2 regions of the Pseudomonas sp. PF05 genome follow, and region 2 is predicted to be linked to the other one. Evidence: riboswitches for the same ligand, from Rfam matches in the RefSeq annotation. Region 2 holds a riboswitch; the other holds the start of a gene.
The links. Region 2 has a riboswitch for cobalamin ahead of cobO (cob(I)yrinic acid a,c-diamide adenosyltransferase). Riboswitches for the same ligand answer to the same signal wherever they lie in the genome.

Region 1 (14,646 bases), on a different contig from region 2:
AGCGGCGTTGACCGCCTCGACGATCACCGGCAGTTCGTATTCATAGATGGCGACATCCAGGGCCCAACTGGCATCCAGCGCCCGGTCGATGAAGCCGGTCAAGCGTCCCAACAAGCCATTTTCCAGCCAACGACGCGGGGCGTCGGGCCAGGCTTCGATGGACAGTTTTTTGTTGGCGCTGATCAAGGCATCCACTTCAGGAAACTTGCGCTGGAACGCCTGGCTGGCGGCCACCGCCCGATTGAAGATGACCTGCTGGTTGGCCGGCTGCCCGTCGTCGCTGGTGACGGTGACCTCCAGGAAGTCGCCCAACTGCGGTGCATCGGGGCTGCCATAGGCCAGGTGCACACGGTAGCGAATCGTCACGCCGGGGTTGACTGCGTAGTCGGCCCAGCGAAATTTCTGCAAGGGTGCCTTGTCGCTGGGGGTGGCGTGGAACTGAGGAAAGGTGTGGGCCTTGTCGGGGAAGGTCAGACTGTTGAACAGGAACAGCCAGGGCCTGTCACTGTGCTGCTTCTCGATGGCAAAGCCCAGCAGACCCTTGCGCTGGGATTCAGCCAGGTCCATGGCGAGCAGCACGCCGTTGGTGCCGGCATAGGCCTTGACCCGAAAATCGTCCTGGGCGTTGGTGACGAGTACGCGCATGGTTCACTCCTGTGAGGGGGCTGCCTGAGCATAGTGCAGTGATGCGGGTTAGATGGTCAGATCAGGGACCGACGCGATGAGGCCTTCACAGTCAAAGAACATTTCAAGTGATTTGATCAATATGCCGATACTCCGCCCCCAACCGCCCCGCCAACTGCCGGGCCCGCCCCAGGCGGATCGGACCTCTTTCAATGTCGATCAGCAGGCACGGACAATCGAGAAACGGCGGTGAAAGCCCCTCCTTGACTCGTCCATCGGTCATCACCAAGACCCGCTGCTGCTCCGCCGGGTAACGCTTGCGCCGGGCCACCAGCCAGCGCCCGGCCTCCTCCAGCGCCGCCAGCAACGGTGTACCGCCACCGGCGCCCAGGCCGTCGAGCCAGTCGCGCAAGCCGGCCGAGGCCTTGAGCCCTTGCACCTGCCAATTCGGGACAGTGCCGCTGGCCCTCAACAGTGCCAGGCGGGCGCGTTGGCGGTAGGCGTCGTCGAACAGCTGCGCCAGCAAGCCCTTGCCGTCACTCAAGGCGCGATGACGACGGGTCGAGGCCGACGCATCGACGATGACCAGCCACAGCTCATGGGGCGAGCGATGGCGCCCATGAAAGCGCAGGTCCTCACGCAGACGTGGTCGGCCATTGAGCAATGTCCCCGGCCAGTTCACCGCACCGCTGGCCGCCGCTTTGCTGCGGCCCTGGCGGCCCTGGTCGAGTCGTCCGGCACGAGGTCTGGCATTCGCCCCCGCTGGCGAACGGGGGCGAATGCCTAAGGCTTTTTTGGCCAGCTCGGCACGTCACGCCGGGCACCGGTCGGCAATGCCCGGGCCGGCAGGTCGCCCCACTGGCCCTGGCCTTCGTTGGGCTGGGTCGCTCCATTGGCGGGCGTTTGCGGCGCCTGGGACGGTGCCGGTGTCGAATGCCCATGCCGCCGGTGCCGCAAGGCAAACTCGGCGACCGCATCGATGTCTTCATCGGCAATCGCAGCAGCCCCGCGCCAAGCCGCATGGGCCCGGGCCGCCCGCAGCCAGACCAGGTCGGCGCGCAAGCCATCGACCCCGGCGGCAAAGCAGCGCTCGGTGATCTGCGCCAGCGCCGCATCGTCCAGGGCGATCCCGGCCAAGCGGTCGCGTGCCTGTTGGCAACGTTCGCGCAACTGCTGCTGGGCCGTCTCCCACGCTGCGCAGAACACCAGCGGATCGCTGTCGAAATCCAGCCGCCGCCGGATGATCTGAGCGCGTTCAGCCGGTGCAGTGTGACCGTCGAGGGCGACGTTGAGGCCGAAACGGTCGAGCAACTGCGGGCGCAGCTCACCCTCTTCCGGGTTCATGGTGCCGATCAGCACAAAGCGCGCCGGATGCCGATGGGAAATGCCGTCGCGCTCGATCAGGTTGGTGCCGCTGGCAGCCACATCGAGCAGCAAGTCCACCAAATGATCGGGCAGCAGGTTCACTTCATCGACGTACAACACGCCACCGTCGGCCTTGGCCAGCACGCCGGGAGAAAACTGCGCGCGCCCTTGCCCCAGGGCCGCGTCCAGGTCCAGGGTGCCCACCAGCCGCTCTTCGGTAGCACCGAGGGGCAAGGTGACGAACTGACCGCTGGCCAGCAGGTCCGCCAAGCCCCGGGCCAGGGTGGACTTGGCCATGCCCCGCGGCCCTTCGATCAGCACACCGCCGATTTTCGGATCGATCGCGGCCAGGCACAGGGCCAGTTTCAGGTCATCGGCGCCGACCACGGCGCAGAGCGGGAAATGGGGGGTGTGGGTCATGTTGGATATCTCATGGATGTTCGGTGGTAGGAGCTGCCGAAGGCTGCGATCTTTTGATCTTGATCTTGATCTTGATCTTTCGCTTGAGATTTAAGGGGTATGGGTAAAGATCGCAGCCTCGTTGCACTCGACAGCTCCTACGGAAGGTAGGGGCAACCCAGCGGGAATAATCCCCTCGCCACAGGTCAACCCATCACAGACATTGTGTCCCGCCTGCTGAGTAGGCACGTCAGCCATCTTCTTCTATGTCCAACAACAAATTCTCCAGCGCCTCGCGGTACTCGCCCGGTTCCTGCCACATCCCCCGCTGCTGCGCTTCGAGCATGCGCTCGGTCATGTCCCGCAGGGCGTCGGGGTTGTGCTGGCGGACGAAATCCCGGGTGTCCGGGTCGAGCAGGTAGGCATCGGCCAGCAAGGCGTACTGGTGATCGTCGATCAATCGGGTGGTGGCGTCGAAGGCAAACAGGTTGTCCACCGTCGCCGCCAGTTCGAACGCACCTTTATAGCCGTGACGCTTGACCCCGTCGATCCACTTCGGATTCGCCGCGCGGGAACGGATGACGCGGTTGAGCTCTTCTTTCAGGGTGCGGATCTTGGGCAAGTCCGGCTGGCTGTGATCGCCATGGTAACTGGCCGCCGCATCACCACTGAGGGTCTCGACCGCCGCCAGCATGCCACCCTGGAACTGGTAGTAATCGTTGGAGTCGAGCAGGTCGTGCTCGCGGTTGTCCTGGTTCTGCAGCACCGCCTGCACCTGGCTCAAGCGCCGGGAGAACTGTTCCCGGGCGGCAGTGCCTTCATCGCTGGCGCCGTAGGCATAACCGCCCCAGTTCAGGTACACCTCGGCCAGATCTTCGCGGCTCTGCCACAAGCGACCGTCAATCGCGCCCTGCACGCCTGCGCCATAGGCCCCGGGCTTGGCGCCGAAGATTCGCCAGCCGGCTTGGCGCGCCGCGGCGTCTGGTTCCAGGCCCGACGCCAGCAAGGCTTCGCGCTCACTGCGCACCTTGGCTGCCAAGGGGTTCATGTCGTCCGGCTCATCGAGGGCGGCGACGGCCTGCACGGCGGCATCGAACAGGCGGATCAGGTTGGCAAAGGCATCACGGAAGAAGCCGGACACGCGCAGCGTGACATCGACCCGAGGCCGGTCCAGCAGGCTCAGCGGCAGGATCTCAAAGTCATCGACCCTTTGGCTGCCCGTGGCCCACACCGGACGCACGCCCATCAACGCCATGGCCTGGGCAATGTCATCGCCACCGGTGCGCATGGTGGCGGTGCCCCACACCGACAGGCCGAGCTGGCGCAGATGGTCGCCGTGATCCTGCAAATGCCGCTCAAGGATCAGGTTCGCCGATTGGAAACCGATGCGCCACGCCGTGGTGGTGGGCAGGTTGCGCACGTCCACCGAGAAGAAGTTGCGCCCGGTAGGCAATACGTCCAGGCGCCCGCGGCTCGGCGCACCGCTGGGGCCGGCCGGCACGAAGCGCCCGCTCAAGGCATCGAGCAGGCCGCGCATTTCCGCCGGGCCGCAGGCGTCCAGGCGTGGGGCCACGACGGATCGCAGGTTTTCAATGATGCTGCCCACCACCTCCCAACCTGGCGCGTCGAGCTGCTCCACCGCACCGTCCAGCGCCTGCTCGATCAACTGTACAGCGAACAGCTCCAGGCGCTCGCGCGTATCGCCGGTGGTGCGCCAGGGCTCGGCGCTGACCTGGCGCAAGGCCTCGGGACAGTCGCCAGTCCAGGGTTCGCCCAAGGCACAGTCCAGCGGGTCGAAACCCAGCCCGAACGCCTTGGCCAGCGCCCGCAACAGACTCGACTGCGCACCTTTGCCGTCGCCACGAGGAATGCGCAGTAACGCCAGCAACGTGTCGATGCGCAGCCGTCCGCTGGGCGACTCACCAAAAATATGCAGGCCGTCGCGGATCTGCGACTCCTTCAAGTCGCACAGGTAGGTGTCCAGGCGTGGCAGCCAGATCGCCGCATCGGCATCGCTATCGAGCGCGGCATCGAGTTGCAACTCGCGGTCGATGTGCGTCTCGCGCACCAGGTTGAGGATGTCCCGTTGCAGTTCCCGGGCACGGCGCGGATCCAGCAATTGCGCCTCGTAGTACTCGTCGGCCAACAGCTCGAGGTTACGCAGCGGCCCATAGGTTTCGGCCCGGGTCAGCGGCGGCATCAAGTGGTCGATGATCACCGCCTGGGTGCGACGCTTGGCCTGGGCCCCCTCGCCCGGGTCATTGACGATGAACGGATAGATGTTCGGCAGCGGCCCCAACAGCACGTCCGGCCAGCAGTTTTCCGACAGCCCGACGCCCTTGCCCGGCAACCATTCAAGGTTGCCGTGCTTGCCGACGTGGATCACCCCGTGGACGCCGTAGGTGTGGCGCAACCAGAAATAAAACGCCAGGTAACCGTGGGGTGGCACCAGGTCCGGGTCGTGGTACACCGCGCTCGGGTCGACCTGGTAACCCCGCGCCGGCTGGATGCCGACGAAGGTCAGGCCCAGGCGCAGGCCGGCGACCATCAAGCGTCCCTCGCGGAACATCGGGTCCTGCGCGGGCGAGCCCCAGCGCGCCAGCACCGCTTGGCGATTGGTTTCGGGCAGTGCGTCGAACAAGGCCTGGTACTCGGCAAGGGCCAGGCTCTGGTGACAGGGACGCAAGTCGAGGCTGTCCAGGTCATTACTGACCCCGCCGAGCAATTGCTGGATCAACGCGGTGCCGCTTGCTGGCAGTTCAGCCGGCAGTGGATAGCCCTCGGCCTGCAGGGCCCGCAGGATATTCAGCGCCGCCGCCGGGGTGTCCAGGCCGACGCCATTGCCGATGCGCCCGTCGCGGGTCGGGTAGTTGGCGAGGATCAGCGCCACACGCTTTTGGGCATTGGGAAAACGCGCCAGGGTGGTCCAGCGTCGGGCCAGCCCAGCGACAAAATCCATACGCTCGGGCGCGGCCCGGTAGCAGACCACGTCGCTCTGGCTGCGCTCGCTGCGCCAGGCCAGGTCCTTGAAACTGATGGGGCGGCTGATGATCCGTCCGTCCAGTTCCGGCAAGGCTATGTGCATCGCCAGGTCCCGTGGTCCCAAGCCCTGCTCGCTGGCACGCCAGCCGGGTTCGTTGTCCTGGGCGCAGATCGCCTGGATCACCGGGATGTTGCGACGAAACGGTCGCAGATGCGCAGCTTCGGGGCTGGATTGAGCAAAGCCGGTGGTATTGAGGATCACGCCCGCCGCCACTTCGTCCAACCAATCCTCTACAAGTGCAAGGCAAGCAGGCTCCTTGAGGCTGGCCACGGCAATCGGCAGCGGATTGAGCCCCGCCGCTTGCAGGCGCTGGCAGAACACGTCGATGAACGCGGTGTTCGCCGCTTGCAGGTGGGAGCGATAAAACAGCACCGCCGCCACTGGCTGCCCGGCGCTCCAGTCGGCTTGCCAATCGTCGAGGTTGGCGCTGGTTTTGCGCGGGTGATAGATGGCCGTGCGCGGCAAGGCCTGCGGCTCGGTCCACGGATAATCGCGGCCAAACCATTGGCTGCCCAGGTTGTGAAACAGGTCCAGGGCATTGCCCAGCCCGCCCTGGCGCAAGAACTGCCAGAGCCGGTCGCGGTCTTCGCAGGGGACGTTGCTCAGGTCGCTGAGCTCCGGGTCCGGACGATCATCCCCCGGCACCAGGATCAGCTTCACCCCGCGCCCGGCCAGTTCCATCAGGCGCTCGATACCGTAGCGCCAATAGCCGATGCCGCCATGCAGCGACAGCAGGATGACCTTGGCGTGGCGCAGCACGTCTTCGACATACAGATCCACCGAAGCGTGGTTTTGCACCTGCATCGGGTTGGCGAGGCGAAACTGCGGATAATCATCCGGCAACTGCTTCGCCGCTTCGGCCAGCAGCGCCAGGCTGGAGTCGCCGCTGCACAGGATCACCAGTTCGGCGGGGGTTTGCCCCAGGTCGGCAATGTTGTCATCCGACACAAAACCGCCGGGCTGGGTCCTGAGCAGGTGCATGGCTTAGGCGCCGAGGGCGGCGCGCAACTGCGCTTCGAGCAGCGCGGCGTCAAGCGCCTGGCCGATCAGCACCAGACGGGTGACCCGCGCTTCCTCGGCGCCCCACTGGCGGTCGAAATGCTTGTCGAAACGCGTGCCGACGCCCTGGATCAACAGGCGCATCGGCTTGTTTGGAATCGCCGCGAAACCCTTGACTCGCAGTACGCCGTGCTGGACCACCAGTTGCGTCAGCGCGTCGAGCAACAGGCTTTCGTCAGCCTGGGGCAGTTCGATGGAAATGGAATCGAAGGCGTCATGATCGTGGTCATCATCGTCGCCATCGTGGTGATGGTCGTGATGGCTGTGGCGGCCGTCGATGTGTTCTTCGGAACCGGCGCCCAGGCCGATCAGCACGTCCAGCGGCAGGCGACCGCTGCTGGCTTCGATGACCTTGACCGCCGGTGGCAGCTCTTCGGCGACTTCCTGGCGAACCTTGGCCAGGTCTTCAGGGCTGATCAGGTCAGCCTTGTTGAGGATCACCAGGTCGGCGCTCGCCAGTTGGTCGGCGAACAGTTCGTGCAGCGGCGATTCGTGGTCCAGGTTCGGGTCGAGTTTGCGCTGGGCATCGACCTGGTCGGGGAAGGCGGCAAAGGTGCCGGCGGCCACGGCCGGGCTGTCGACCACGGTGATCACCGCATCGACGGTGCAGGCACTGCGAATTTCCGGCCATTGGAAAGCCTGGACCAGCGGCTTGGGCAGGGCCAGGCCGGAGGTTTCGATCAGGATGTGGTCGAGGTCGCCACGCCGAGCCACCAGTTCGCGCATCACCGGGAAGAACTCTTCCTGCACCGTGCAGCACAGGCAGCCGTTGGCCAGTTCATAGACGCGGCCGTTGGCCTCTTCTTCGGTGCAGCCGATGGAACACTGCTTGAGGATCTCGCCGTCGATGCCCAGCTCGCCGAATTCGTTGACGATCACGGCAATACGCCGGCCCTGGGCGTTGTCGAGCATGTGCCGCAGCAAGGTGGTTTTACCCGAGCCGAGGAAACCGGTGACGATGGTGACGGGGAGTTTGGCCAGTGTTTTCATCGGATGCCCTTTGGCAAGGTGGCGGGCAAACGGGACGACGACCGCTGGCACAGGCGTGCGCGGAAGATTTCGCCACCGGATCACCCCGCCCGGTTGTAGTGAGAATCTGTCTCGAGGCAGGTCTCCTGGCTGACGGCGGGCCAATCTTTCGACTGGCAATTGCTGCGCCTTCCCGTGTGCCCGTTTAAAGAGGGCATGCACAGTGGCCTTGCAGAAACAGCACCGTTCACAGTTGCGGGGGCAGCCGCGGCTTGGACCGCGTTCCCTTCTTAGCTTCGGCGCATGCCGAAGAACCTCGAAGGCGCAAGGCTACGCAGGGTGTGGTGGCGGGTCAATCGCCGCAAGTAATCTGCATGACGCCGTTGTGGCGAGGGAGCTTGCTCCCGCTCGGTTGCGCAGCGACCGTAAAGAACCGGGGGCCGCTGCGCAGCCCAGCGGGAGCAAGCTCCCTCGCCACAACAGCATGCTCGCCGCGCCCCTTGTACATTGACGCCCCGCCCCCGCCCATGCTCTCCTGTGCATGGTTTGCGTAGCGGGTTCTGCTAGCTCAAATTCTGGCGTCCGAAGTTGGGCTAGCAGAACCCGCTACGCAAACCACTTGTCATGGGTGCCCTTCACAGGGTGAAACGGGAAACCGGTGAATCGTGTGCTTTACTCCAAAGCCACGTCAGTCCGGTGCTGCCCCCGCAACGGTAAGCGAGCGAAGCGTCTGAACCACTGTGTCCGCGGACATGGGAAGGTGACGCTTGCAGGCCAGGCGCAAGCCCGGCCCCTCGCAAGCCCGGAGACCGGCCCATGACTCATGCATCAACAAACCCGCGGTGGGCGGGCGCTGTTCGAACCTTGGTGGGCTTTCGCCCGGGGTCTCATCGCGCTCATATCCCCCACTGAACAAGAACAGAGGGAAGCGCCATGTCGACCATCAGCAGCACCGCCCGCACCGCCAGCAGCACCACCACCCTGAGCCAACGCCTGAGCGCCGCGATCCTGGCTTCGATCCTGGGCGCGGGGCTGGTCTATTTCGCCGGTTTCTCCCACATCGAAGCGGTGCACAATGCCGCCCACGATACCCGCCACAGCGCCGCTTTCCCGTGCCATTGAGAACTGACGCCATGATCAAGCGTATCGCGCAGACCGCTGGTTTCAGCGGCTTGCTGGCCGCCCTGCTGCTGACCCTGTTGCAAAGTTTCTGGGTATCGCCGCTGATTCTCCAGGCGGAAACCTTCGAGAAGGCCCCGGCGACCGAGGTCCATGAACACGCCGACGGAGCGGCTCATACCCATGATGCCGAGGCCTGGGAGCCGGAAGACGGCTGGCAGCGCGTGCTGTCCACCACCGGCGGCAACCTGGTGGTCGCCGTGGGTTTTGCCCTGATGCTGGCGGGCCTGTACACCTTGCGCGCACCGACTCGCACCTCCCAGGGCCTGCTCTGGGGCCTGGCCGGCTATGCCACGTTCGTCCTGGCGCCGACCCTCGGCCTGCCCGCGGAATTGCCGGGTACCGCAGCGGCCGACCTGGCCCAACGGCAGATGTGGTGGATCGGCACCGCAGCGTCCACGGCGGTGGGCATTGCCTTGATCGTCTTTGGCCGGCATTGGCTGCTCAAGGTGCTGGGCGTGGCGACGTTGCTGGTGCCCCATGTCATCGGTGCGCCGCAACCCGAAGTCCACTCGATGCTGGCGCCCCAAGCGCTGGAAAGCCAATTCAAGATCGCCTCGCAGGTCACCAACGTCGCGTTCTGGCTGGCCCTCGGCCTGATCAGCACCTGGCTGTTTCGCCGTGACGGCCAAGCCCACCACGACGCATGAGCACCAGGCCGATCCTGGTGGTCGGCCTCGGCTGCCAGCGCGGCTGCCCGGCCAGCACGCTACGAGCATTGCTCGACCAGGCGTTGCTGGCCCATGGCATTGCGCTTGATCAGGTGCGAGCCCTGGCCAGTATCGACCTCAAGCATGACGAACCGGGCCTGCTGAAACTGGCCGAACAACTGGCGCTGCCGCTGATTTGCTTCAGCGCCGAGCAGTTGGCCGAGTATCAGGAACGGCTCAGTCACCGCTCCGAGATCGCCTTCGAACGCACCGGTTGCTACGGCATCGCCGAAAGCGCCGCCCTGGCCTTGGCCGACCAGTTGGGCACAGCGCCCGCGACGCTGCTGATGACTCGCCAAAAAGGCCCCAAGAGCACGTTGGCATTGGCGGTCGTGGCGTAAATCCCGATAATCGGCGCCCAGGATCATGAGCGATCTTCATCTGGGCGATGCTCACCTACCTTTCACAGGAGCCGGTCATGACCGTTTACTTCATCGGCGCCGGACCCGGCGACCCGGATCTCATTACCGTCAAAGGCCAGCGACTGATCCGCCACTGCGCGGTCATCATCTACGCCGGCTCGCTTGTGCCGACCGCTGTCCTTGAAGGCCATTGCGCCGAACAGGTGATCAACAGCGCCGAGCTGCATCTGGAACAGATCATCGAATTGATCAAGAGCGCCCATCTCAAGGGCCAGGACGTGGCCCGGGTGCATTCCGGCGACCCGAGCCTGTACGGCGCCATTGGCGAGCAGATTCGTTGCCTGCAGGAATTGGGCATCCCTTTCGAAATCGTCCCGGGTGTGACCGCGACCTCAGCCTGCGCCGCCCTGCTGGGCGCCGAACTGACCTTGCCGGACATCTCCCAAAGCCTGATCCTCACCCGCTACGCTGACAAAAGCCCGATGCCCGCCGGGGAAGAATTGGGCAGCCTGGCGCAGCACGGGGCGACCATGGCGATTCACTTGGGGGTCAATCATCTGGAAAAAATCGTCGACGAACTGCGACCCCACTATGGCGCCGATTGCCCGATTGCGGTGATCCACCGGGCGACGTGGCCGGATCAGGATTGGGTGATGGGGACGCTGGACGATATCGCAGCAAAGGTACGCGCCAAGGGCTTTCGCCGCACGGCGCTGATTTTGGTGGGACGTGTGCTGGGAAATGATGTGTTCAGCGAGTCTTCGCTTTACCGCGCCGGGCATGCGCATCTCTACAGGCCCTGAAGCTCAGCAAGACCCAACCTGCCCCTGCTGTAGGAGCTGCCGAGCGAAGCGAGGCTGCGATCTTTGCTCTGACACTTGGGTCTCAAGCGAAAGATCAAAAGATCAAAAGATCGCAGCCTTCGGCAGTTCCTACAGGGCGGGTGACGTTTTGCCAAGTCCCCTCGCCACAATCAGTAGTAGGCGTTTTCTTTCTGCGTGTGGTCGGTCACGTCGCGTACGCCCTTGAGCTCCGGAATGCGCTCGAGCAAGGTGCGCTCGATGCCTTCCTTCAAGGTCACGTCAGCCTGGCCGCAGCCCTGGCAGCCGCCGCCGAACTGGAGCACGGCGATGCCGTCTTCCACCACGTCGATCAGCGAAACCTGGCCGCCGTGGCTGGCCAGCCCCGGGTTGATTTCGGTTTGCAGGTAGTAATTGATGCGCTCGTTGACCGGGCTGTCGGCATTGACCATCGGCACCTTGGCGTTGGGCGCCTTGATGGTCAATTGGCCGCCCATGCGGTCAGTGGCGTAGTCGACCACCGCATCGTCCAGGAAGGCTTCGCTGAACGAGTCGATGTACGCGGTGAAGCTCTTGAGCCCCAGCGCGGTGTCTTCGGATTTTTCTTCCCCCGGCTTGCAGTAGGCAATGCACGTCTCAGCGTACTGGGTGCCGGGCTGGGTGATGAAGATGCGGATCCCGATACCCGGCGTGTTCTGCTTGGACAGCAGGTCGGCCAGGTAATCGTGGGCGGCATCGGTAATGGTAATGGCGGTCATGGAAACTCCTCGCAGGCTTGCCGGCAGTTTACGCCAATCATCGCGCCGGACAAAGTCCTAGTATTTTTGTCGGGAAAGCGCCCGGCGGCACGGAGTTTGCCACCGGGGCTGTCGATCAGAGGTTCTGGTAGCGATTCATGTCCAGCACACCGCTTTCCACAGGCTCAGTCTCCTGGATGTACTGGCTCAGGTCATGGAAGTAGTACCAGAACTGCGGGTGACTGCGACGAATGCCCCAGCGCTCGACAATCCGCTCGAACGCCGGTGCATCCTGGGCGCCTTGCATGGCCTCGACGAACGCCGGCACTTGCCCGGCCGGAATGTTGAACATGAAGTTCGGATAGCTGCTGAGCACACCCGGGTAGACCGTCAGTGTGTCCAGCCCCGGCTGGTAGCGCGCTTCTTCGCCCAGCAGGAACGCCACGTTACTGTGGGCTCGGTTGCGCAGCAGGCTGTAGACCTCCCGATGACCGCTGGCGGTTTCGATGCGCAACAGGGTCGCTTCCGGCAGTTGGTCAATCACCTTGAGCCCCGCCGCCGGGCGTGACACCAGGCGACTGAGGGCCTGTTCGGCGTTTTGCAGCGCCGGGTCGATGTTCGGGCGCGAGCAGTAGGCACCGTCGCAGCGATTGATGGGGTCGGGGAACGCATTGAGCTCGCCATAACGGGCCAGCAACTGCATGGTGAAATCGCCCTTGGGGTCGCGCTCGTCAAGCTTGAGGGCGGTGGGCTTGTCATCGTCGATGGCTTCGTAATCGAGCCACATCTTGAATTTGCCGCCGGCCTGGTACCAGTCGTCAAGGTAGCCTTCCCGGGAGTCGGCCGGCATCAGGCGCAGGAAGTTCTGCTCCGCACCGTTGCGGATCAGGTCGAAATACAGCCGGGTCTGGGCCTGGTGGGACACGTTGCCGAATACATCGAAGTTTACCGCCAGTTGGTAATAAGTGCGTTCCAGCAACGGGAAGTCGAATAGCCACATCGTCTGCGGCACTTCGCCGATCAGGCCCTTGTTGACCGAGGCACTGTCGAAATGCCGGAAAATGCTCAGCAATGCATTGTCATTTCCGGCCCACAGCGTCGACCAGCTCGGCGCCGGCACATCGGCATAGGCGTCGCGGCGCAAGGCCTCATACTCGTTGCGCTTGTCCCGGTAATCGAGCCACAGGCTGACGACGCTGCCCACATCGTCGTTCTGGCCCGGCATCGCCAGCAGCGGCGTGGCCTGGCCGCGGTAGTTCGGGTCAGTGATGTACAAGTCATGTTCGGGGGCCTGGAACAGCGCCCAGAAGTTGTCACGGATCACGTCCGTGGCAATCTGGCCCCGGCACACCGGCCCGCGAATGAAGGTGCGCACGAAATACTCGGCGTTATCGAGCATGAACTGGTAGCGAGCCTGGGCCGGGATCGCTTCGAAGGTGGAAAATGGGTTGGCCCGGCGCTCCGGACCGTAGCCCGGCAACGCCGAAACCTGCCATTTGCCGCTGTAGAACAGGCTCCTGATGCGCGCCATCTTCGCCGCGCTCAAGCCGTAGGTGATGTGGGTCTTGTGCACGATCACCCCTTGCACCGGCCAGAGCCGGTAATAGATGCGGGTGCCGGGGTCATCGTTCGGACGGCGGGTATTGATCAGGTCGATCGGCTGGCCGGTAGGCGTGCGCGAACGGACCCACTGAAAAAAATGCCCGGGCTCGCCGTCCTTGAAATAGAGGTGCGCCAGGAACCAATGCTCGAACAACCAGCGGCCCACCAGGCTTTCCCGGGCGCCAGGGGCATTGAGCAGGTTTTCCCATTGCACCACCTGCAAGGCTTCGGCGGCGCTCGGGGCCAGGGCCTGCTGATCGATGGGGGCGCCTGCGGCCAGCCAGCGTTGCAGGGTCTGGTATTGCTGGTCGGTCAGCCCGGTAACGGCCAGGGGCATGCCTTCCTTGGGATGGACACCTGCGTACTCGTTGAACTGATCCGGCATCGCGCAGCTGTTTTCACGATTGAGGCCCAGCACGATCTCTTCCGGCAACTTGGCGTTGGGCTGCAGCGGCGTGCGGTGACCCAACTCGAGCATGCGCGCCATCAGGGCAGCCTGGCTGCCTTGGGCGTCAAGCACCGAATAGAAGCCCTTGCGCTGCCAGGCGCGCTGGCCGGAGGCGTCATAGAACAAGCGGGTCGGATCGGCCGCCTGGCGTCGCTCGCCGTCGTACACCGACAACTTGCTCGCTCCCCGTGCCGCGCCTTCGCCGCTGCCCAGGTTCAACTGGCAGGCGGAGTCGTAGCAGGCATGACAGGCCACGCATTTTTCCGTGAAGATCGGCTGGATATCGCGAGTGTAGGAGATCGCGGGAGCGGGACTCCCGGCGGCTGCGGTGAAACACAACAGCAGCAACAGACTGCCGAATAAGACGCGGTACGGCATGTCTCGGTCCCTAAGAGATAATCCGCCGATTCTACCGGGCCAGCATCGCCTTGCAAACATGAGCGATATTCATGCAAAAGCCCATCATGATCAAATCCTGTACAGGTTTGCTATCATCCCGGCCTTCGTAATGGTCTTTTTTCCAGGTAGTCCTATGTCCGATCGCAGCGCTCGCCTTTATCTTCTCCAGCAAGCCCTCAAGGAACGCATACTGATCCTCGACGGCGGCATGGGCACGATGATCCAGAGCTACAAGCTGGAAGAACAGGACTACCGTGGCAAGCGCTTCGCCGACTGGCCGAGCGACGTCAAGGGCAACAACGACTTGCTGGTGCTCAGCCGCCCCGACGTGATCGGTGCCATTGAAAAAGCCTACCTGGATGCCGGCGCCGACATCCTGGAGACCAACACCTTCAACGCCACCCAGGTGTCCCAGGCCGACTACGGCATGCAAGGCCTGGCCTACGAGCTGAACCTGGAAGGCGCGCGCCTGGCCCGCAAGGTGGCCGACGCCAAGACCCTGGAAACCCCGGACAAGCCGCGCTTCGTCGCCGGTGTGCTCGGCCCGACCAGCCGCACCTGCTCGCTGTCGCCGGACGTGAACAACCCCGGCTACCGCAACGTGACCTTCGACGAACTGGTGGAGAACTACACCGAGGCCACCAAGGGCCTGATCGAAGGCGGCGCCGACCTGATCCTGATCGAAACCATTTTCGACACACTGAACGCCAAGGCGGCGATCTTTGCCGTGCAAGGCGTCTACGAAGAACTGGGCGTCGAACTGCCGATCATGATCTCCGGCACCATCACCGACGCCTCCGGCCGCACCCTCTCGGGCCAGACCACCGAAGCCTTCTGGAACTCCGTGGCCCACGCCAAGCCGATCTCCGTGGGCTTGAACTGCGCCCTGGGCGCCAGCGAATTGCGCCCATACCTGGAGGAGCTGTCGAACAAGGCCAGCACCCACGTCT
Region 2 (14,646 bases):
ATTGCAGGCCGCGTGCCTGCGGTTCGAGCAATTGGGCGAACCGGCGGTGTACCTGCCGTTGGCCGAGTTGCTCGACCGCGGCGTCGAGATCCTCGACAACCTCGAACAGTACGAACTGGTCTGCCTGGACGATCTCCAGGCCGTGGCCGGCAAGGCTGACTGGGAAGAAGCGCTGTTCCATCTGTTCAATCGGTTGCGCGACAGCGGTCGGCGTCTGCTGATCGCCGCGTCGACGTCGCCGCGGGAGCTGCCGGTGAAGCTGGCGGACCTCAAGTCCCGTCTCACCCTGGCGCTGATTTTCCAGATGCGCCCGCTGTCCGATGAAGACAAACTCCGCGCCTTGCAGTTGCGCGCGTCCCGGCGTGGCCTGCACCTGACCGACGAAGTCGGGCATTTCATCCTCACCCGGGGTACCCGCAGCATGAGCGCATTGTTCGAGCTGCTTGAACGCCTCGACCAGGCCTCACTCCAGGCCCAGCGCAAGTTGACTATTCCTTTTTTGAAAGAAACCCTGGGCTGGTAGAACCGTTGCAGGTAGTGGCTCATGGCCTTCTTTTGGCGCAACGGAACCCACGGTCCTGCCGGGCTGCAGGCCATGTGACGTTCAAAATGGGCTTAAGCGCTTAGATGTAAACGTAAAACCGAGAAGTCACATTTGCATCGATTGAATTTGCAAATGAGGTTGATAGAAGGCATAGTCTCGCCATCTTTACTACTTCAGCCACGGTCGTGCCCATGCTAAGTCGCTTCGCACCCCTCGTGCCTCTCGCACTCGTTACCCTGTTGTTTGGTTGCGCTGCCCACTCCCCAGTGTCCCAGCAAGAGCAACAACCACAGGTCAAGAACTCCGTTACCGCCCAGTCTTCCTCCGTTGCGCTCCAGGAAGAAATGGCCTCCGACAAAGAGCTCGAAGCCTTCACCGACAGCAAGCCTTACCAGCTTCCAGTACTGGCCGACAGCATCCTGGAGCGCGGCATGTCGTTGATCGGTACCCGCTACCGTTTCGGCGGTACCTCTGAAGCCGGCTTCGATTGCAGCGGTTTCATCGGTTATCTGTTCCGCGAAGAGGCCGGTATGAACCTGCCGCGTTCCACTCGCGAAATGATCAACGTGAACGCCCCACTGGTGGCTCGCAACCAACTTGAACCCGGTGACCTGCTGTTCTTCAGCACCAACGGTCGTCGCGGTCGCGTCAGCCACGCCGGTATCTACCTGGGCGACAACCAGTTCATCCATTCCAGCAGCCGCCGCAGCGGTGGCGTGCGGATCGACAACCTGGGCGACAGCTACTGGAGCAAGACCTTCATCGAAGCCAAGCGCGCCCTCGCCATGGCACCGACTGTGGTCACTGCTCGCAAGTAAGCGCACAGTTTGTAAGGCAAACTTAAAGTCTTACTTGAAGTTTGCCTCATAGCCGCTAGAATCCATGATCATTGATTGATGGCAATCCGCCTGCGTACTCCGCGGGCGGATTTGTTTTCATGTCCACGGCAGAAAAGCCGCATCCAGATCAGGATTGTTCTGCATATGTCGACGTCGGCCCGCCTCGCTCTAATGTTTCTTGCCGCGCTGCTCAGCGCATGCGCCAGCCGCACTCCGCCGCCTGCTCCAGTGCGGGCCCCGGTGGTCTTTGCACCCTCGCAATCCTTTTCCCCGGTCGCCGAAGACGTGCTCTTCCGGGCGCTGGGTTTGGTGGGTACGCCTTATCGCTGGGGCGGCAACACGCCGGATTCGGGTTTCGATTGCAGTGGCCTGATTGGCTATGTGTACCGCGACGTTGCCGGCATTTCCCTGCCGCGTTCCACCCGCGAGATGATCGGCATGCGTGCCCCGGATGTCGGCAAGGAAGCCTTGCAGACTGGCGATTTGATTTTCTTCGCCACCAACGGCGGCTCCCAGGTCAGCCATGCCGGGATCTATGTCGGTGAGGGCCGTTTTGTCCATGCGCCGGCCACAGGCGGCACGGTCAAGCTCGATAGCCTGTCCAAGGCCTATTGGCAGAAGGCCTATCTGGGCGCCAAGCGTGTGTTGCAGCCGGAGCATCTGGCGCGTAATCCCTGAGTTGTTGTTGCCCTGATCTGTGGGAGCAAAGCTTGCTCGCGAAACAGGCGGCTCGATCTCTGAGAGACCGCATCGCCTTCATCGCGGGCAAGCCTTGCTCCCACAGGTCAGGAGTAAATCCCCTCGCCACAAGGGGGGTGTCGCTTTATTTACCTGACACCCGCCAGATCTTGTTCCCCACATCATCGGCCACCAGCAACGCGCCTTGCTTGTCGATCACCACGCCCACTGGCCGGCCCTGGGCTTTTTCGTCGGCGTTCAGGAAGCCGGTCAGCACATCCACGGGTTGCCCCACCGGCTTGCCGCCGTTGAATGGTACGAAAATCACTTTATAACCACTGTGGGGCTTACGGTTCCAGGAACCGTGCTGGCCGACGAAGGCCCCTTCGGTAAACGGTGCAGGTAAGGTGCTGCCCTCGGCAAAGGTCAGGCCCAATGAGGCGGTGTGAGGGCCGACGGCGTAGTCCGGGGCGATGGCCTTGGCCACCAGGGCCGGGTTCTGTGGTTCGACCCGGACATCGACGTTTTGCCCGTAGTAACTGTAAGGCCAGCCATAAAAGGCACCTTCCTTGACCGATGTGATGTAGTCCGGCACCAGGTCGCTGCCGATCTCATCGCGCTCGTTCACCGCTGTCCAGAGCGCGCCGCTGCGGGGCTCCCAAGCCAGGCCGTTGGGGTTGCGCAAGCCCGAGGCGAAGATGCGGTGATTGCCGCTGGCACGATCCACTTCCCAGATGGCGGCGCGACCTTCTTCGGCCTCCATGCCGTTTTCCGCGACGTTGCTGTTCGAGCCAGTGGTGACGTACAGCTTGCTGCCGTCGCGGCTGGCAATCACATTCTTGGTCCAGTGATGGTTGATGGAGCCCCCCGGCAAGTCGACGACCTTGGTCGGCTGTGCCTTGATCTGCGTGTCACCGTCCCGATAAGGGAAGCGGATCAGCCGGTCGGTGTCGGCCACGTACAGGTCATTGCCGACCAGGGCCATGCCGAACGGTGAGTTGAGGTTTTCCAGGAACACCGTGCGGGTTTCGGCGATGCCGTCGTGATTGGCATCGCGCAGCAGTGTGATGCGATTGGGGCTGGGCACGCCGGCACCGGCTCGGCCCATGACTTTTTTCATCACCCAGCCCCGGATGCCCTTGGCATCGTCCGGCTTGGGCGGGGCGTTGGTTTCGGCCACCAGCACATCGCCATTGGGCAACACATAGAGCCAGCGTGGATGATCAAGCCCTTCAGCGAACGCGCCCACCTGCAGGCCCTGGGCCGGGGTCGGCTTGGCGCCTTGCGGCCAGCCGATGGCTTCGGCGATGTTGACGGTGGGGATGAGGGTCTTGTTCGGCTCGGGCAGTTTCGGCGCTGGACCGGTGCCGTCGGACACTTGCAAGGTGGACGACTCGCCACAGGCGACAAGTCCGGCGGCAAGGGCGACGATCAGAAGATGAGGTGGCTTGAGCATGCTGGCTTCCCTATGAATGCATGTAGTTATTCATAGAGGAGCGTAGACGCGTGATGGTTCAACCGCGGGTAGGCCCGGTCAGCCAGGCAAGCAAGCTCCCTGTGAGAGCTTGCTTGCACAGTTCCTTGTCGAATGAATCAACCGTGGGCCTGTTTGAACAGCACCGCAATGCCAGGATGGTAATGACCGGCTTCGTTGCGCAACTTGCGGTAGGCGTAAGGGAAGTACCAGGCCACGGCGCAGGTGTTTTCCTTCTGCAGGTCGTCGATCATGTCCTGCAATTCTTCGGGCGTGGCGCTTTGCTGGGCTTTTTGCGGCGAGACGAACAGGCAGCCTAGCTTCAGGTCGCTGGCATAACTGATGCGCTTGGCATCGCTGGTGGCTTCCAGCAGCGGCTGCGTCAGGTTCAGGTTATTGACCTTGGGCCAGCGCTGAGTGGCCTGGATGAAGGCGCGCTCCTCGGTGTTGGCGATGAACAGATCGGCGCTGACGTTGCGTTCGCCTTCTTCATTCTGCTTGCGGGTCGGCGCGTTCTGCAGCGTGACCATCTCAGCCATCCAGGCGGCGGCCGACAGCAATCCGAGGTTGGCTTTTTCATCGAACCAGTAAGGCGTGTCGTTATCGCCACGTACGGCGTTGTAGCGGTCGATACAGTCAAACCAGCGTTCCAGCATCGGGCGCAGGAATTCCAATTTCGGATTGCTGATGAGCATGCCTTGCATGTTTTGCCCTCTTGTTGTTGTGATATCGGGTCGTAATGTCGCTTTGATATCACTTGCTGCAGAATCACACAAGATTGGCGTCATTTTATTGATCGGCGCCAATGATTGCCCCGACAGGCGGCTTTAATTGACGCTCCACCCCCAACCCTCTAACCTTCGCGGCTTGTTTCAGGTGCTCTGTGGCTGCGGTCGACAGAGTGAAACAGGGAAGCCGGTGAGTGCACACGAACCCGGCGCTGCCCCCGCAACGGTAAATGAGTCAACGCTGCGCTTTGTGGCCACGCAGGCCACTAACCACTGTGTCGCAGACATGGGAAGGCGCGCAGCCAGGCACCACGCCGCTCATGAGCCCGGAGACCGGCCTGATTCATCCAACGGCATCACGGTGGGCGATGCCAGGCTTGTTGCCGTCTTTTTTTGTGCCCGCCCGCCGTTATCCAATCCAAAACGGAGGCTTCCCATGACCGACTCCCTCATCACCGATACGTCTGATCGCGACGAACGCCACCTGGCGCGCATGCTGCGCAAGAAAGCCGTGATCGACGAGCGCATCGCCAACTCGCCAAATGAATGCGGCTTGTTGCTGGTGCTGACGGGCAACGGCAAGGGAAAGAGCAGCTCGGCGTTCGGCATGCTTGCGCGGTCCATGGGCCACGGCATGCAATGCGGCGTGGTGCAGTTCATCAAGGGGCGCAACAGCACTGGTGAAGAACTGTTCTTCCGTCGTTTCCCGGAGCAGGTGCGCTTTCACGTCATGGGTGAAGGGTTCACCTGGGAAACCCAGGACCGCCAGCGCGACATCGCTGCCGCCGAAGCCGCCTGGGCAGTATCGCGCCAGTTGCTCAGTGATCCGTCCATCGGCCTGGTGGTGCTCGACGAGTTGAACATTGCCCTCAAGCACGGTTACCTCGACCTCGATCAAGTGCTGAGCGATCTGCAGGCTCGCCCACCGATGCAGCACGTGGTGGTGACCGGTCGCGGCGCCAAGCCCGAGATGATCGAGCTGGCCGATACCGTGACTGAAATGGGCATGATCAAGCATGCGTTCCAGGCGGGTATCAAGGCGCAGAAAGGCGTCGAACTGTGAGCGATCCCGCCATGACCCGCCGCCACTGTCCGGCGGTGCTGATCGCAGCGCCAGCCTCGGGCCAAGGCAAGACCACCGTGACTGCTGCGCTGGCCCGCTTGCATCGTAACCAGGGGCGCAAGGTGCGCGTATTCAAATGCGGCCCGGACTTCCTCGACCCGATGATCCTGGAGCGGGCCAGCGGCGCGCCGGTCTATCAGTTGGACATGTGGATGGTTGGCGAGCAGGAAAGTCGCCGACTATTGTGGGAAGCCGCTGCCGAAGCGGACCTGATCCTGATCGAAGGGGTGATGGGGCTGTTCGACGGCACCCCGTCAAGCGCCGACCTGGCGCGACATTTCGGCGTGCCGGTGCTGGCGGTGATCGATGGCACGGCCATGGCCCAGACCTTCGGCGCGCTGGCCCTGGGCCTGGCCCGTTATCAACCCGACCTGCCGTTCGCCGGGGTTCTGGCCAACCGGGTCGGCACCTTGCGCCACGCGCAATTGCTCGAAGGCAGCCTGACCGAAGGCCTGCGCTGGTACGGCGCGCTGTCCCGGGAAACCGGCATCGAATTGCCCAGCCGTCATCTGGGGTTGGTCCAGGCCAGCGAGTTGAACGACTTGGACGTGCGCCTCGACGCGGCCGCCGAGGCCCTGGCCGGCAGTTGCGAAGTGGCGCTGCCGCCAGCGGTGGAGTTCGCCGCGCCCGAGGTGATCGCCGTTGAGCCGTGGCTCGCCGGTGTGCGCATCGCCGTGGCCCGTGACGAAGCGTTTGCCTTCACTTATGGCGCGAGCCTTGATCTGCTTCGAGCCGTGGGCGCGCAGTTGAGCTTCTTTTCGCCGATGCATGACAGCGAACTGCCCGAGGCGGACAGCCTTTATCTGCCTGGCGGTTATCCAGAGCTGCACCACGTTGCGTTGGCGGGGAACGCGCCGATGCTCGCGGCGATCCGTGCCCATCACGCAGCCGATAAACCGTTGCTCGCCGAATGCGGCGGCATGTTGTATCTGCTGGATTCATTGACCGATGTCGAAGGCGTGCGCGCCGAACTGCTGGGTTTGCTGGCTGGCGATGCGCAGATGCAAAAGCGCTTGGCGGCCCTGGCGCTGCAATCGGTGGACTTGCCGGAAGGCACCTTGCGTGGGCATACCTATCATCATTCGCTGACCAGTACCGAACTCGAACCGATTGCCCGTGGCCATAGCCCCAACGGCGGGCGTGGGGCGGAAGCGGTGTTCCGGCAGGGGCGGATGACGGCTTCCTATGTGCATTTTTATTTTCCGTCCAATCCCAAGGCGATTGCTGCGTTGTTTGCGCCTGATCCTGAGACCGCTATCGCGAGCAAGCTCGCTCCCACAGGGGACCCAGTGATCTCAAGTGCAACGCTAGCCAATGTGGGAGCGGGCTTGCTCGCGAAGAGGCCATGACAGACACCGCTTTCTCTCAAGCCGAACGCGACGCCATCTACCGCGCCATCGCCGAACGCCGTGACATGCGCCATTTCATCGGTGGCACGGTTGAGCCGGCCTTGCTTCGCCGTCTGCTGGAAGCCGCGCACCAGGCCCCTAGCGTCGGCCTGATGCAACCGTGGCGATTCATCCGCATCAGTGACCGCGCCTTGCGTGGGCAGATCCGCGAGCTGGTGGAGCAGGAACGCATTCGCACCGCCGAGGCCCTGGGCGAGCGCAGCGATGAATTCATGAAGCTCAAGGTCGAAGGTATCGACGACTGCGCCGAAGTGTTGGTGGCGGCGTTGATGGAGGATCGCGAGCGGCACATCTTCGGTCGTCGGACCTTGCCGGAAATGGACCTGGCCTCGCTGTCCTGCGCGATCCAGAACCTGTGGCTGGCCTCCCGCGCCGAAGGGTTGGGGATGGGCTGGGTGTCGCTGTTCGAGCCCCAGGCCCTGGCCGACCTGCTGGGCCTGCCCGCCGGGGCCAAGCCGCTGGCGATCCTCTGCCTGGGGCCGGTCGAGGGTTTTTACCCGGCGCCGATGCTCGCCCTGGAGGGCTGGGCGCAACCGCGTCCGCTCAATGAACTGCTGTATGAAAACCATTGGGGAGTGAGCCCATGAGCGTGGCGTTGCTCAGTGCTGCCGCAGTGGCGCTGGATGCGCTGCTGGGCGAGCCCCGGCGCTGGCATCCGCTGGTGGCGTTCGGCGGCTTTGCCGATCGCATCGAACAACGTTTCAATTCCGGAGGTCGCGGTTGGCGCAGCCATGGGGTGACGGCGTGGATCATCGCCGTGGTGCCGTTGACCTTGCTCGCCACGGCCCTTTCGTGGGCGCCGATGGTGGGCTGGCTGGTGGAGATCCTCGCCTTGTACTGTGCCCTCGGCCTGCGCAGCCTCGGTGAACATGTCGAGCCGGTGGCGCGGGCGTTGCGCAGCGGTGATCTGGACGAGGCGCGCAAGCGTGTCGGCTATCTGGTCAGCCGCGAAACGGCTGAACTGGATGAAACTGCCGTGGCCCGCGCCGCCACCGAGTCGGTGCTGGAAAATGGCAGTGACGCGGTGTTCGCCGCGCTGTTCTGGTTCGCCGTGGCCGGCGCGCCCGGGGTGGTACTGTACCGCCTGAGCAATACCCTTGACGCCATGTGGGGCTATCGCAACGAACGCTTCGAGCGCTTCGGTTGGGCGGCGGCAAAAATCGATGATGGGCTCAACTACATTCCGGCGCGCCTGGTGGCGCTGACCTACGCGCTGCTCGGCAAAACCCGTCTGGCGCTCAAGTGCTGGCGCACCCAGGGGCCGACCTGGGACAGTCCCAACGCCGGGCCGGTGATGGCCGCCGGTGCCGGGGCGCTGGGTGTCGAGTTGGGCGGGGCGGCGGTTTATCACGGCGAACTGCACCAACGTCCAGCGCTGGGCGAGGGCGTGCCGGCGAGTGCGGACGCTATTGATCGCGGCTGGCAATTGGTCCAGCGCGGCGTATGGTTATGGCTGCTGATTCTCTGCCTGGGAGCTGAGTTTTATGCTTGAGCACGGTGGCCGTTTGCGCAACGCAGCCCGGCAATACGGCATTGCCGAGGCTGACTGGCTCGACTTGTCGAGCGGCCTGGCGCCGTGGCCGTTCGACGTCCCGGCGATTCCCCTGCGGGCCTGGGCGCGCCTGCCGGAAACCGATGACGGCTTGGAACAGGCTGCCTGCGATTACTACGGTGCGTTGGATGTGCTGCCGGTGGCCGGTTCGCAGATGGCCATCCAGCTGCTGCCACGTCTGCGCCGGGCCGGCAAGGTCGGTGTCTTGTCGCCCTGTTACGCCGAGCACGCCGAAGCCTGGCGCCGCAGCGGCTACATCGTGCGCGAAGTGCTGGAGTCGGAGGTGGATTTCTTTCTCGACAGCCTCGACGTGCTGGTGGTGGTCAATCCGAACAACCCAACCGGCCTGAGCCTTGCGCCCGAGCGCTTGCTGGACTGGCATGCCCGCCTGGCCCAGCGCGGTGGCTGGCTGGTGGTGGATGAAGCTTTCATGGACGTCACCCCGGCACTGAGCCTGGCGGCGCACACCCATCTGGTCGGGTTGATCGTGCTGCGTTCTTTCGGCAAGTTCTTTGGCCTGGCCGGGGTTCGCCTGGGGTTTGTATTGGCCGAACGCCGCTTGCTCAAGTTGCTCGCCGAACAGGTCGGGCCGTGGGTCGTCAGCGGGCCGACCCGGGTGCTGGGCCAGGCGTGCTTGCGCGACACCGACGCCCACGCGCGCCAGCGCCAACGCTGCGAAGCCACCAGCGATCGCCTGGCGCTGATGCTCGAACGCCACGGCTTCAAGCCGCAGGGCGGCTGCGGATTGTTCCAATGGTTGGTCACCGAACACGCCCTGGGGCTTCACGATTTCATGGCCCATCGCGGCATTCTCCTGCGCTTGTTTACAAACACCAGCAGCCTGCGCTTCGGGCTGCCCGCCGACGACAGCGAATTTTTGCGCCTCGAACAGGCCTTCGAGGCCTATGCCAAGGACACTCAATGACCACAGTGATGGTGCAGGGCACCACGTCCGATGCCGGCAAAAGTACCTTGGTCACGGCTTTATGCCGCTGGGTCCGGCGCCAGGGTGTGAGCGTGGTGCCGTTCAAACCGCAGAACATGGCCCTCAACAGCGCCGTGACGGCCGACGGCGGCGAAATCGGCCGCGCTCAGGCGGTGCAGGCCCAGGCGGCGGGGCTCGAACCGCACACCGACATGAACCCGGTGCTGCTCAAGCCCAACAGCGACACCGGCGCCCAGGTCATCATTCATGGCCGCGCCGTGACCACCATGAATGCGGTGGCTTATCACGATTACAAATCCATCGCGATGCAAGCTGTGCTGACCTCCCACGCGCGCTTGAGCGCGACCTATCCCGTGGTGATGGTGGAGGGCGCCGGCTCGCCGGCCGAGATCAACCTGCGTGCCGGCGACATTGCCAACATGGGCTTTGCCGAGGCGGTGGATTGCCCGGTGCTGCTGATCGCCGATATCAATCGTGGCGGAGTGTTCGCCCATCTGGTCGGCACCCTGGAGCTGCTTTCGCCCAGCGAGCAGGCGCGGGTCAAGGGTTTCATCATCAACCGTTTTCGCGGCGACATCGCCTTGCTGCAACCGGGCCTGGATTGGCTGGAGGCGCGCACCGGCAAACCGGTGATCGGCGTGTTGCCGTATGTGATGGACCTGCACCTGGAAGCCGAGGACGGCCTCGACCAGCGCCAAACCGACAAGGCTGAACAGGTGCTCAAGGTGGTGGTGCCGGTGTTGCCGCGCATCAGCAACCACACCGATTTCGATCCACTGCGCCTGCACCCGCAGGTCGACTTGCAATTCATCGGCCCCGGCCAGCCTATCCCGTCGGCCGACCTGATCATCCTGCCCGGTTCGAAAAGCGTGCGCAGCGACCTGGTCTACCTGCGCGCCAACGGTTGGGAGACAGCGATCAATCGTCACCTGCGCTACGGCGGCAAGCTGCTGGGCATCTGCGGCGGTTTGCAGATGCTCGGCCAGCAGGTCCACGATCCGTTGGGGCTGGAAGGCGCGGCCGGTTCCAGTGCCGGACTGGGCCTGCTGGATGTCGAAACGACGCTGGAACACGAGAAGCAATTGCGCAATGTGCGTGGGCGACTGGCCTTGGAAGAGGCTGAGGTCAGCGGTTACGAGATCCACGCTGGCGTGACCACCGGCCCGGCCCTGGAAAACCCGGCGGTGCATCTGGAGGACGGTCGTTGCGACGGTGCCCAGAATCTCGACGGGCAGGTGTTAGGCACCTACTTGCATGGGCTGTTCGAATCGCCCCAGGCCAGCAGCGCGTTGTTGCGCTGGGCCGGGTTGCAGGATGTGCAGGCGGTGGACTACCACGGGTTGCGCGAGCGGGACATCGAGCGGCTGGCGGATCTGGTGGAGCGGCATCTGGATACTGGGGTGTTGCGTGAACTTTGTGGGATTTGAGGTGGCTGTACCGGCCCCTTCGCGAGCAAGCCCGCTCCCACATTGGATCTCTGATGACCACAGAATTCATGTACACCCTAGATCAACTGTGGGAGCGAGCTTGCTCGCGATGGGGCCGGCAGCAACACCGCCATTTGAAAGGTAAAACACCATGCTGCAACTGATCCTCGGCGGCGCCCGTTCCGGCAAGAGTCGCCTGGCGGAAAAGCTCGCCACAGACACCCATATGCCAGTGACCTACATCGCCACCAGCCAACCCCTGGATGGCGAGATGAACGCGCGAGTCGCTCAACACCGCGCACGGCGCCCAGCCGAATGGGCGCTGGTGGAGGAGCCCCTGGCCCTGGCGCGGGTGCTGCAGGAAAACGCCGCCCCCGGGCAATGCCTGCTGGTGGATTGCCTGACCCTTTGGCTGACCAACCTGCTGATGCTCGACGACCCCGAGCAACTGAACGCCGAACGCGAAGCACTGCTGGACTGCCTGGCCGTGTTGCCCGGGGAGATCATTTTTGTCAGCAACGAGACCGGCATGGGTGTCGTGCCGCTGGGCGAGCTGACTCGCCGTTACGTCGATGAAGCCGGTTGGCTGCATCAAGCCTTGGCCGAACGTTGTCAGCGCGTCGTGTTGACCGTCGCCGGCCTGCCCCTGACTCTCAAAGGTACTGCGTTATGAATCACAGCTGGTGGCTGGACCCGTGCAAGCCCGTCGATACCCAGGTCCTGGAGCAGGCTACGGCCCGTCAGCAACAACTGACCAAACCGACGGGCTCCCTGGGCCGGCTGGAATCGGTGGCGGTGCAGCTGGCGGGCCTGCAAGGGCAGGTCAAGCCGAATCTGGAGCGGCTGTGGATCGCGATTTTTGCCGGTGACCATGGCGTGGTGGCCGAAGGCGTATCGGCCTATCCCCAGGAGGTCACCGGGCAGATGCTGCTCAACTTCGTCAGCGGCGGCGCGGCCATCAGCGTCCTGGCGCGGCAGCTGGGGGCGTCGCTGGAAGTGGTGGACCTGGGCACCGTCACGCCTTCGCTGGATCTGCCCGGCGTACGGCACCTGAACGTCGGGCCGGGCACGGCGAATTTTGCCCATGGTCCGGCAATGACCTCGAGCCAGGGCGAGCAGGCCTTGCACGCTGGACGCGACAGCGTGGCCCGTGCCGTCGCCGCCGGAACGCAGTTGTTCATCGGTGGCGAGATGGGCATCGGCAACACCACCGCTGCCAGTGCCCTGGCTTGCGCGTTGCTCGAATGCCCGCTGGCCCATCTGGTCGGGCCGGGCACGGGTTTGGACGCGGCGGGTGTCAGCCGCAAGGCCCAAGTCATTGAGCGCGCCCTGGCGCGGCACGGTGCTCAGGGCGACGACCCATTGCAGGCCCTGTTCAACCTCGGCGGTTTTGAAATCGCAGCCTTGGTTGGCGCTTATCTGGCCTGTGCCCAGCAGGGCGTCGCGGTGCTGGTGGATGGTTTCATCTGCAGCGTCGCGGCCCTGGTGGCGGTGCGGCTCAATCCCGCGTGCCGGCCGTGGTTGCTGTTCGGCCATCGCGGTGCCGAACCGGGCCATCGCCACGTGCTGGAAACCCTCGGTGCCGAACCGCTGCTGGAGCTAGGCCTGCGCCTGGGCGAGGGCAGTGGTGCGGCGTTGGCGGTACCGCTGTTGCGCCTGGCCTGTGATCTGCACGGGCAGATGGCGACGTTTGCCGAAGCGGCCGTGGCGGATCGTCCGGCATGACCTTGCGCCTGGACCTGCTGCGTCACGGCGAAACCGAGCTGGGCGGCGGCTTGCGCGGCAGCCTCGACGATGCCTTGACGGCCAGGGGCTGGGAGCAGATGCACGCGGCTGTCGCCCAAGGCGGGCCCTGGGATCGCCTGGTCAGCTCGCCGTTGCAGCGTTGCGCCCATTTCGCCGAGCAACTGGGTGGCCGACTCGGTGTGCCGGTGCAGCTGGACAAAGACCTGCAAGAGTTGCATTTCGGCGCCTGGGAAGGCCGCAGCGCAGCGGCGTTGATGGACACCGACGCCGAAGCGCTAGGGCAGTTCTGGGCCGATCCCTATGCCTTTACACCGCCCGAGGGCGAGCCGGTGCTGGCGTTTTCCAGCCGCGTGCTGGCGGCAGTCGAACGCCTGCACACGGCCTATGCCGGACAGCGAGTCTTGCTGGTCAGCCATGGTGGCGTGATGCGCCTGCTGCTGGCCCAGGCCCGAGGCCTGCCTCGGGAGCAATTGCTCAATGTCGAGGTTTGCCATGGCGCACTGTTTTCCCTGGCGGTGTCGGCAGGGCCTGTGCTCAAAGAGGCGGATTGACGATGTTGCCTTTCTGGATCGCCTTGCAATTTCTCAGCAGCCTGCCGGTGCGCCTGCCCGGCATGCCCGAGCCTGAACAGCTGGGCCGTTCGCTGTTGTTCTATCCGGTGGTGGGGCTGTTGTTCGGCGGGCTGTTATGGGCGTTGGATGCGTTATTGTTCGGCGCGCCGTTGCTGCTTCATGCTGCACTGTTGCTGATGGCCTGGGTGCTGCTTAGCGGTGGGTTGCATCTGGATGGTTTGGCCGACAGCGCCGATGCGTGGCTCGGCGGTTTCGGCGATCGCGAACGGACGTTGCTGATCATGAAGGATCCGCGCAGCGGGCCGATTGCCGTCGTGACGCTGGTGGTGGTGTTGCTGCTCAAATGGGCTGCGCTGGTGGCGTTGATCGAGCAGGGGCAGGCTTTGGCGTTGCTCATCGTGCCGATGTTGGGGCGTGGCGCATTGCTGGGATTATTCCTGACGACATCGTATGTGCGTGCCGGTGGGTTAGGCCAGGCGCTCGCCGATTACCTGCCGCGACGCTCGGGTTGGCAGGTGTTGTCGGCCTGTGCGCTGGGGTGCTTGCTGCTGTTGGGCTGGGCGGGGCTGTGGATGTTGGTGGTTGCCGCGCTGGTGTTCATCGGGTTGCGGTGGATGATGCTGCGCAGGCTGCAAGGATGCACCGGGGATACGGCGGGCGCCTTGCTGGAGCTGCTGGAAGTGGCCGTTCTGGTAGCGTCGGTGTTGAGTTGAATCTGGATCTAGCTGGCAGGGCTGTGTTCATTTAAATTTGCATTCATTCAGTCGCGGGTATATACACGCATCATGCTTCCTTCCCAATGTCTGTGCATCAACCTGCGTCGTGCCGCTCGTGGCGTCAGCAGGTATTACGACGGCGCCCTCGACGGCTTCGGGATCAACGTTGCCCAGTATTCTTTACTGAGCAACCTGGCGCGCCTGGACCAGCCGAGCATTTCTTCCCTGGCCGAGGCCATGGGCCTGGACCGCAGCACCCTGGGACGAAACCTGCGGGTGCTGGAAGGCGAAGGGCTGGTGGCGCTGGCCGAGGGTGACGACCTGCGTAACCGCATCGTCGTGCTCACTGAAACGGGGCAGGCCCGGCTCGCGGCGGCGTTGCCGGCCTGGGAAGCGGCGCAGCAGAAACTGATTGATAAGCTGGGCGCCGAAAAGCGTGCGACCTTGCTGGCCTTGCTGGATGAACTGGCGTGAAGCCGGTTTGTTCGATAATAAGTGGGTATATACCCGCGATCGGAGAACAAGAATGACATCGATGTGGCGTACCTGTGGTTGGGTCCTGGTGGGCAGCGCGCTGATCCTGGCGTTGTCCCTGGGCATACGGCATGGCTTCGGCCTGTTCCTGGCGCCCATGAGTGCCGAGTTCGGCTGGGGCCGTGAGGTATTCGCCTTCGCCATTGCCTTGCAGAACCTGATCTGGGGCCTGGCGCAGCCTTTCACCGGCGCGCTGGCCGATCGCTTCGGTGCGGCGAAAGTGGTGTTGATCGGTGGCGTTCTCTATGCCGTCGGCCTGGTGTTCATGGGTATGGCTGACTCGCCATGGTCGTTGTCATTGAGTGCGGGTCTGTTGATTGGTATTGGCCTGTCTGGCACGTCGTTTTCGGTGATCCTC

Region 1: linked by a shared signal. The riboswitch ahead of AC09SL_RS02780 (CbtB domain-containing protein) and the one ahead of cobO (cob(I)yrinic acid a,c-diamide adenosyltransferase) in region 2 are both predicted to bind cobalamin.

The regions. Positions count from the first base shown of each region.
Region 1 is NZ_JBWLPW010000001.1:622,403-637,048, reverse strand. Features, by position in the region: gene AC09SL_RS02805 (phospholipase D-like domain-containing protein) at 1-645, opposite strand, end outside; gene AC09SL_RS02800 (vWA domain-containing protein) at 749-1,306, opposite strand; gene AC09SL_RS02795 (magnesium chelatase ATPase subunit I) at 1,408-2,409, opposite strand; gene cobN (cobaltochelatase subunit CobN) at 2,639-6,412, opposite strand; gene cobW (cobalamin biosynthesis protein CobW) at 6,416-7,480, opposite strand; cobalamin riboswitch at 7,579-7,793, opposite strand; cobalamin riboswitch at 8,069-8,291, shown strand; gene AC09SL_RS02780 (CbtB domain-containing protein) at 8,393-8,581, shown strand; gene AC09SL_RS02775 (CbtA family protein) at 8,593-9,288, shown strand; gene AC09SL_RS02770 (cobalamin biosynthesis protein) at 9,285-9,689, shown strand; gene cobM (precorrin-4 C(11)-methyltransferase) at 9,767-10,513, shown strand; gene nfuA (Fe-S biogenesis protein NfuA) at 10,684-11,268, opposite strand; gene AC09SL_RS02755 (fatty acid cis/trans isomerase) at 11,384-13,675, opposite strand; gene metH (methionine synthase) at 13,830-14,646, shown strand, end outside.
Region 2 is NZ_JBWLPW010000004.1:26,959-41,604, reverse strand. Features, by position in the region: gene hda (DnaA regulatory inactivator Hda) at 1-523, shown strand, start outside; gene AC09SL_RS09230 (C40 family peptidase) at 736-1,362, shown strand; gene AC09SL_RS09225 (C40 family peptidase) at 1,528-2,061, shown strand; gene AC09SL_RS09220 (PQQ-dependent sugar dehydrogenase) at 2,207-3,517, opposite strand; gene AC09SL_RS09215 (hypothetical protein) at 3,655-4,239, opposite strand; cobalamin riboswitch at 4,393-4,619, shown strand; gene cobO (cob(I)yrinic acid a,c-diamide adenosyltransferase) at 4,700-5,326, shown strand; gene AC09SL_RS09205 (cobyrinic acid a,c-diamide synthase CobB) at 5,338-6,735, shown strand; gene bluB (5,6-dimethylbenzimidazole synthase) at 6,732-7,382, shown strand; gene cbiB (adenosylcobinamide-phosphate synthase CbiB) at 7,379-8,287, shown strand; gene cobD (threonine-phosphate decarboxylase CobD) at 8,280-9,272, shown strand; gene AC09SL_RS09185 (cobyric acid synthase) at 9,269-10,720, shown strand; gene cobU (bifunctional adenosylcobinamide kinase/adenosylcobinamide-phosphate guanylyltransferase) at 10,872-11,393, shown strand; gene cobT (nicotinate-nucleotide--dimethylbenzimidazole phosphoribosyltransferase) at 11,390-12,445, shown strand; gene cobC (alpha-ribazole phosphatase family protein) at 12,442-13,017, shown strand; gene AC09SL_RS09165 (adenosylcobinamide-GDP ribazoletransferase) at 13,020-13,751, shown strand; gene AC09SL_RS09160 (MarR family winged helix-turn-helix transcriptional regulator) at 13,824-14,228, shown strand; gene AC09SL_RS09155 (MFS transporter) at 14,281-14,646, shown strand, end outside.